2 regions of the Paenibacillus sp. GM2FR genome follow, and region 2 is predicted to be linked to the other one. Evidence: predicted binding sites of a transcription regulator. Region 2 holds the regulator's gene; the other holds the start of a gene.
The links. Region 2 encodes Rex, which represses fermentation and respiration genes when NADH is low (regulators of the CRP and FNR family bind a similar motif). Its sites were predicted from a motif close to TTGTGAAATATTTCACAA; they were not measured.
Positions count from the first base shown of each region.

Region 1: the regulator Rex is predicted to act here: its motif matches at 2,141-2,158, upstream of hcp (hydroxylamine reductase).

Region 1 is NZ_MKZM01000010.1:125,416-129,631, reverse strand. Features, by position in the region: gene PAEVO_RS25765 (thiamine pyrophosphate-dependent enzyme) at 1-1,060, opposite strand, end outside; gene PAEVO_RS25760 (2-oxoacid:acceptor oxidoreductase family protein) at 1,057-2,079, opposite strand; gene hcp (hydroxylamine reductase) at 2,287-3,975, shown strand; gene PAEVO_RS25750 (carbohydrate-binding protein) at 4,136-4,216, opposite strand, start outside.
Region 2 is NZ_MKZM01000008.1:784,278-788,493, forward strand. Features, by position in the region: gene dinG (ATP-dependent DNA helicase DinG) at 1-1,847, shown strand, start outside; gene PAEVO_RS03850 (redox-sensing transcriptional repressor Rex) at 1,910-2,575, shown strand; gene PAEVO_RS03855 (amidohydrolase) at 2,550-3,851, shown strand; gene PAEVO_RS03860 (cell wall elongation regulator TseB-like domain-containing protein) at 3,883-4,216, shown strand, end outside.

The DNA.
Region 1 (4,216 bases), on a different contig from region 2:
TGACCTCATGGGTCAGATTGGCCCCGTGCGCACCGTAAGAATCGGCACGTTCGCCAACCAGTAGTGCTTTGACACCTATAAGCGCCTCGCGAATTTCTCTTGCCGGGAACGGCCGGAGAATATTCGGACTGATTACGCCCGCTTTAATTCCTTTCGCCCGCAGCCGATCCACGACGTCTTTGGAGGATTCGGCCGCCGAATTGAGCAGGAATAAAGCCACCTCCGCGTCTTCCATTCGGTACAGATCAAGCGGCGAATAGGATCTTCCGGACAAAGCTGCGTATTCCTCTGCCACTTCCTTGAATACCTCGCCCGCACGGTACATGGCGTTGGACTGTTGGAAGTGGTTGTTCATCAAATCGTCGCCGTTCATATAAGCCCCAACAACGATCGGGTTGTTCTCGTCCAGCACATGTGGATATTCAGGCGCCTTTTCCCCTACAAACGCCTGAACGGTTTCCCGGTTCGTAAATATGTGTACCCGGCGTTTCTGGTGCGATGTAAAAAATCCGTCATAAGCTACAATGACCGGCAGGCGCACGTCTTCATGTTCCGCGATACGCAGCGCCATGATATTCATGTCATACACGGCCTGCGGTGAACGAGCGGTCAAAATCACCCAGCCGGTATTCAGGCCGTAGTAAAGATCCGAATGGTCACCACGAATATCCAGCGGTCCGCTGACTGCACGCGTCACCAAATTCATGACCATCGGGAAACGTGTGCCCGCCTGCACAGGAAGCTGTTCGATCATATACAGGAAACCATTCGCGCTGGTAGCATTGAATACCCGTGCTCCGGCTGCGGCCGCACCATAGCAAATCCCCGCCGAGCCATGTTCGCCGTCAGCTGGAATCAGCTTGATGTCATGTTCGCCGCGTGTACGCATCATGTCAAGATATTGGGCAATTTCCGTAGAAGGTGTAATCGGAAAATAACCCATAATGTGATAGTTAATCTGGGCAGCCGCCATGGCAGCCATTTCGTTGCCCGATTCGAAGACTGCCGTTTGAGCGGCCGCCAGCTTGTTCTCCGTTGTTTCTTGAATTTGCATATTCATGATCGGACTCCCTCCGCAGTTAAATAGGGAAAAAATTGCGGCACACGGTGCTGCTCCGCATAATGCGGCTCTTCTAACATGGCGGCCAAAGCGGTGGTCGGACAAGCTTCGATACACTTCAAGCAGCCTTTGCAATACTGATAATCGATGCCTTTCATAAACATCTGCATATTCCCGCGCTTATCCGGCTTCTTCTCCCACACGATGCAGAAATCCGGACATACCGTATCGCAGGCGGCACAGTGAATGCAGTCCTCGATCTTGTACTCCGGCAAATATCCCTGCCGGGAGCCGCTAAGATCCTTCAGGACACTGTTCGCCGTAACGTTCAGAATCCCGCCCAGCTCCTGCGTTTCATATCCAAGAATCGGCTGCGGTCTTGCGAAAGCGATTTGGTCTATAAGCTTTGAGCCGTTTCCCAAGGAAAGGAACAGGACTTCGTTATATCCTCTGTCAAAGGTCCTCACATTCGCTTCCACGAGGTGGGGCAGCTTTTTCTCAAATGTTGAACGGATCACCTGCCGCATATCGTCCGGGTTCAGGAAGCTGCAAATCCGGAACAAAGCCCCCAGCATGGCCGTATTCACTTTCGTTTTTTCCTCAACGGAAATGTTCAGTGCATCAACGACGGCCAGCGTTCCCTGGGTCATGTTCAGATCCACGGCCACTTCGGAAAGGTCTCGCGCCGTATTAACAAGCACCGTTCCATCAGGCTGTAATCCGCTTATGACATCGATCGTCTTATACAAGGCTTCATGAAATACGCCGACGACATGCGGCTGCTCAATGGGACTGTGATCGCGGATTTCCACCTCGGGAGCGCAGAACCTTACGAAACTCTTCACTGGCGACCCTTTTTTCTCCGAACCATAGCTGGAAAAATTCGAACCGTTAAGTCCGGAGCCGGTAACCCCCGCTTCGGCCAGCATTTTTCCGGCCAGATTGGCGCCAAGCCCGCCGATGGATTCGAGACGGATCTCGAAAAATCCCAGTTCATTCTTTTGAGGTAAAATCGACATGTTCTCTCCTCATTTCTTCTTAGGTCATTAATTCCAGTTTAAAAGAAGAAACGGACGGGGTTTGTGATTAAACTCACTACTTAAGAAATTGTGATTCCAATCACTATGTCGGTTGTGGGAGCGAAGTATACTGTCTTCAACAGTCCAATTGCGAGGCAATCTTAAATTGACCTTACGACAAATAATCACGAAATTGGAGGAGAAATAATGAATAACAACGCGACAGAACAGACCTTAACGCATCAACCGTCTATGTTCTGCTTTCAATGTCAGGAAGCATCCAAAGGAACAGGCTGCACCATTGTCGGCGTATGCGGCAAACCGCATGATGTGGCAAACCTGCAGGATTTGCTGATTTATCTGCTGAAAGGTATCTCTTTTCTCAGTCTGGATGTCCGGCTGCCGGAGGTGCTTGAACAGCGCGTATCGCTGTTTATGATGGACTCCTTGTTTGCAACGATTACGAACGCCAACTTTGACCGCGAGGTTTTTGTGGGAAGAATCCGGGAAGCGATCGAGCTCCGCGGCGAGGTGCGCACCTATTATAACGAACAATATCCGGAAGGAACCGCCAATCTCCCTGATGCTGCCGTCTGGCAAGCAGATAACGAAGCTTCTTTTGATGAAAAAGCACGTACGGTGGGTGTCCTCTCGACCCGCAATGAAGACATCCGCTCGCTGCGCGAATTGATTACTTATGGCTTGAAGGGGATGGCTGCTTATACGTACCACGCGCTGCATCTGGAGAAGGATGATCACGAATTAAACCGTTTTATGCGCCGTGCGCTTGCCGCCACGCTTGACGACAGCCTTGAAGTGCAGGATCTGGTCGCTTTGACGATGGAAACCGGGAAATACGGCGTAAACGCCATGGCGATGCTGGATGAAGCGAACACCTCGGTTTACGGAAATCCGGAAATTACGAAGGTCAATATCGGGGTAAGCAACCGGCCCGGCATTCTCATCAGCGGCCATGATCTGAAGGATTTGGAGGAGCTGCTGAAGCAGACGGAAGGAACCGGCGTGGACGTGTACACGCACAGTGAAATGCTGCCTGCCCACTATTATCCGGCATTCAAGAAATATGAGCATTTTGTAGGCAATTACGGGAATGCCTGGTGGAAGCAGAATAGCGAATTCGCAGCTTTTAATGGACCGATATTAATGACAACCAACTGTATCGTTCCGCCGAAAGAGAGTTATAAGGACCGTATCTATACAACAGGCAACACGGGGTTTCCGGGTGTCCGCCATATTCCAGAAGGAACAGACGGTGCTCCGAAAGACTTCTCCCTACTAATCGAGCAAGCGAAAGGATGCCCAGCTCCAACGGAGCTTGAAACGGGTGAGATCATCGGCGGTTTCGCTCATGCCGCTGTGATGAACGTGGCCGATCAAGTCGTCGATGCCGTGAAAACCGGGGCGATCCGCCGCTTCTTCGTCATGGCCGGCTGCGATGGACGGATGAAATCCCGCAGCTATTACACCGATTTTGCGGCTGAACTTCCTAAAGATACGGTCATTCTAACGGCAGGCTGTGCCAAATACAAATACAACAAACTGGATCTAGGCGAAATCGGCGGTATCCCGCGGGTCCTGGACGCGGGTCAATGCAATGATTCTTACTCCCTCGTCGTGATTGCATTGAAGCTGAAGGAAGTATTCGGCCTTGAGGATATTAATGATTTGCCGATTTCCTACAACATTGCCTGGTATGAGCAAAAAGCGGTGATCGTGCTGCTGGCCCTGCTATATCTTGGCGTTAAAAATATTCATCTGGGCCCTACGCTCCCTGCATTCCTGTCGCCTAACGTTGCCAAAGTCCTCGTGGAAAACTTCGGCATCGGCGGCATTACCAATGTGGAAGATGATATGAAGATGTTCCTTGGTGCCTAATTAGTAGTCGAAGAAAACCTGATAAAGAAAAAAGGGCATGGGTTATGAAAGCAATGATCTGCTTGGTAACTCATGCCCTTTCAAATTAAATAAGACGCTTCCACTCAACAAGCAAATCCTTTCACGTCTCGCTATTTTTCAATTTACCTATCAATGTAACTTAATTCTTACCACCATAGCCCTTGTAAGTAGCGTAAACTGCATCTGCATATTGATCTGCCAGAATCGGACGGCCATAAGA
Region 2 (4,216 bases):
CGGCTATTTTCAAGGGAAGAGGCCATTATTTGTGTTTGAGAAAATTTGAACATAAAATAAATAGAAGAGATTTTCATTCACCGAAGGAAGATGTGATCACCGCGGCGCAGATGCTGGTCTGGCTGACCCAGACGGAGAACGGGGATGATGAGGAGCTGAACCTTGGCGGCCGCGGGGGGGATTTCTGGGAGACCATCTCCAGCGATTCGGATTCCTGCCTTGGGCGTGCCTGCCCATGGTTCCGCAAATGCTACTATCACAGAGCCAAGCATGAAGCGGGCATCGCGGATGTTGTCATTACGAACCATTCGAAGCTGTTCACCGACGTAAAAGCGAATCACCAGCTGCTTCCGAGTTATGAGCGTCTCGTCATCGACGAAGCGCATCATCTGGAGGATGTCGCCGGCAAGCACCTTGGCTTGCAGATGAAATATTTTTCGGTTGTCCATACGCTAACCCGTATGTACAAAGACAACCGCAGCGGTCAGCTCCCGGCTCTTCGCCAGCTGCTGCAAGTTTCATCCCATGAGAAGGCTGTCGAGTGGTCTTCCATCATAGATCGGATTTATCCGGATCTGATCACCGTAAAAGAGAATTGGGATCGACTCAGCGATCAATTGTTCGGACTGCTTCCGGAACGCGGAGATGCATCTCCAGGAGACGCCGGTCAATTCTCGCTTCGCTTATCGCCTCTTAAGAAGCCGAAGGATTGGGATTCGCTTGCCGAGCTGGAACATCAAATCCATGTGATACTGGGCGATGTCGTACGCAAGGGTGACAAGCTGATCGCCGAAATGAAGGAAGATCTCGACGATTACAGTGCCGACAGTCTGTTAACAGACCTATCGGGTCTGTTTAAGGACCTGGCCGCACACCGCGAGGACCTGAGGTCCTTCATGGCTCTGAATGATGAAGGCACGGTATACTGGATGGAGGCTAACGGCAATTTCCGCGGGAAATCGCTGCAGCTTTATGCGGTGCCTGTCGATGTAAGCACCCACTTGAAGGAATTGTTTTTTGACAAGAAACAAAGCGTGATCCTGACGTCGGCGACCTTGTCGGTGGACAAATCGTTCCAGTTCATGATCGAGAATTTGGGTCTACAGGAAGCGGCAGATAGCGGCAACCTGAACACGGTTCTGCTGCCGTCCCCGTTTAATTACAGGGAGCAGGCTCTCCTTGTCGTGCCGCGCGATTTTCCGAGCGTGAAGGGCTCGGTCGGGGATGCACTCTTTGTGAATACACTAGTGCAATCATTGGCCGATACGGCAATCGCTACGCATGGACGTATGCTTGTCCTGTTCACCTCGTACCGGATGCTGCGTCAGGTGCATGAGCCCTTGAAGGAGGCGCTGGCATCCAGCGATATTACGGTACTGGGACAAGGGATGGATGGAACCAGCCGTACCAAGTTAATCCGGAGATTCCAGGATAGCAGCGCCTCGGTTCTGCTGGGTACCAGCTCCTTCTGGGAAGGGGTTGACATACCCGGTGAGGCGCTCACTTGCCTTGCGATCGTCCGGCTGCCGTTCCAGCCGCCGAATCACCCTTTGGTTGAAGCCAAGAGCGAATTGCTGCAGCAGCAGAAGAAGAACCCCTTCATGAAGCTTTCGGTTCCGCAAGCCGTCATTCGCTTCAAACAGGGATTTGGCCGACTGGTACGGACAGCGCAAGACAAGGGGATTGTCATCGTCTACGATACCCGGGTCATTGAATCCTATTACGGAAAATATTTCCTATATTCCTTGCCGGGACCAAAGATGGAGCACATGCCGACCGAGGGGATTGTTCCCCGAATTTCGGAATGGCTGCAGGAAGAGGCAGGCGTAGAGAACCAAGCTGAATAAAGTGAAACCATGAACGATCACATTGAAATGTAGTTATTAACCTATTATTAGGGGGAGCATGCATGAAATCGGAAAAAATTTCGGAAGCCGTGGTCCGCAGATTACCTGTATACTTGCGCTATTTGAATGAGCTTCAGAAAAGGGAGGTCTCCACGGTTTCCTCCCAGGAACTGGGACAAAAACTGGACCTCAATCCTGCTCAAATTCGTAAGGACCTAGCGTATTTCGGTGATTTTGGACGGAAAGGGATCGGATATGACGTATCTTATCTGATCGAGAAAATTCGCCAGATTCTAAAGCTGGACCAGAAGATCAATGTCGCATTGATTGGGGCCGGTAATCTTGGACATGCATTATCAAATTACAATGCATTTCTGAAGGACAATATGAAGATTGTGGCGGTTTTCGATTCGTATTCTCCCAAAGTTGGTATGAAAATAAACAATTTGGTTGTACAGCCGATGGAGGAACTGGAGAAGACGGTTCATGAGTACGGCATTCGTATCGGGATTATCACCGTTCCGGATTTTGAAGCGCAAAATGTAGCGAATCAGCTTATCGCCGCAGGCATCGAGGCTATTCTGAATTTTGCGCCGACCATCCTGAAAGCTCCATCCCATATCCGGATTCATACGGCTGATTTTACTACGGATTTGCAAAGTTTGGCCTATTATTTGGATAACGGTAAGGAGGATACAGCACATGACGACAACGAAGTGGATGGTTAAAAACGGAACGTTTGCGGTACTAGAGAAAGGAAGGTCCGTGCTACGCGGATATATGGTTGTGGAGAATGACCGGATAACCTACCTGGGTGAAGAAGAGCCAACCGTCCAAGAGGGAACAGAAATTATCGACGGAACCCATCTGTTTTTCCTGCCTGGATTGGTGAACACGCACGGACATGCGGCGATGTCGCTTCTCCGCGGTTATGGCGACGATCTGGCACTGCAGGTATGGCTTCAGGAAAAAATGTGGCCGATGGAAGCCAAATTCACGGCCGACGATGTGTACTGGGGAACCTCACTCTCCGTGCTTGAGATGATCAAAGGCGGAACCACGACGTTTGTGGATATGTATGATCATATGGATCAGGTTGCAAAGGTTGTGCAGGACTCAGGAATGCGCGGCGTACTGACACGCGGTGTCATCGGATTATGTCCGCCTGAGGTGCAGCAGCAGAAGCTGGATGAGGCGGTTGCATTCGCGAAAGACTGGCATGGCAAGGCGGATGGAAGAATTACGGCGATGATCTCGCCGCATGCACCTTACACATGCCCGCCGGATTTCATCGAGAAATTCGTTCAGGCATCCCATGATCTGAATCTGCCTTTGCATACGCATATGTCCGAAACGGAAACGGAAGTCGCTCAGAATGTAAATGATTACGGACTCCGCCCTGTTGCCCATTTGGAGAAGCTTGGCATGTTTTCCCGTCCAACGCTGCTTGCGCATGCCGTCCATCTGACCGATGAAGAAATCGAAATCCTGGCTAAGCATCAAGTGATGGTGTCGCATAATCCAGGCAGCAATCTGAAGCTTGCCAGCGGCATCGCTCGCGTGCCTGCACTACTGAAAGCCGGGGTCACCGTGTCTTTGGGTACCGATGGACCTGCGAGCAATAATAATCTGGATATGTTTGAAGAGATGCGCCTGGCGGCACTGATCCATAAAGGAGTAAGCGGGGATCCAACCGCGATTCCTGCATCCGAAGCGCTTCGGATGGGTACAGAGTATGGTGCCAAGTCAGCTTTCCTTGCGGATATCGGTACGCTTGCGGTAGGAATGAAGGCAGATATGATCGCACTGAACACGGATCAGGCGCACTTCCTTCCGAAGACGGATTATATTTCTCATGCTATCTACTCCGCCAGTGCGAAGGATGTTGAGCATGTATGGGTTGACGGTAAGCAGGTCGTGAAGAATGGCGCGAGCCTTACTCTCGATGAGGAACGTATCCGGCGGGAAGCGCAGCGTGCCTTTGAGCGTCTTACAACCCTCTAGGAAATAATCAAGGGGAGCGAGGAAGACGGATTTGAAGAAAAAAACGAAGTGGATCTTGCTTAGTGTATCCGGCGTGCTGCTGTTACTGCTTGGTTTACAGCTCTATTATTCATATGTTATGAAAGACACTTGGAATGAAGAAAGAATGGCGATTGCTGCCGCCAAGCAGCATGGCCAATTGGTTTCGTCCGGAAAGACCTATAAATCGGTGTGGGGCGAGGATAATAACTATTGGGTGGTAAGCGGCAAGGATCAGGACAATCAAGATCGTATGGTATGGGTAAAATTTACAGATGACAACGTACCTGTTGAAGGTGCCGATGCTGTCCAGTCCGTTTTATTGAATACAGGGATGTCGGAAGCCC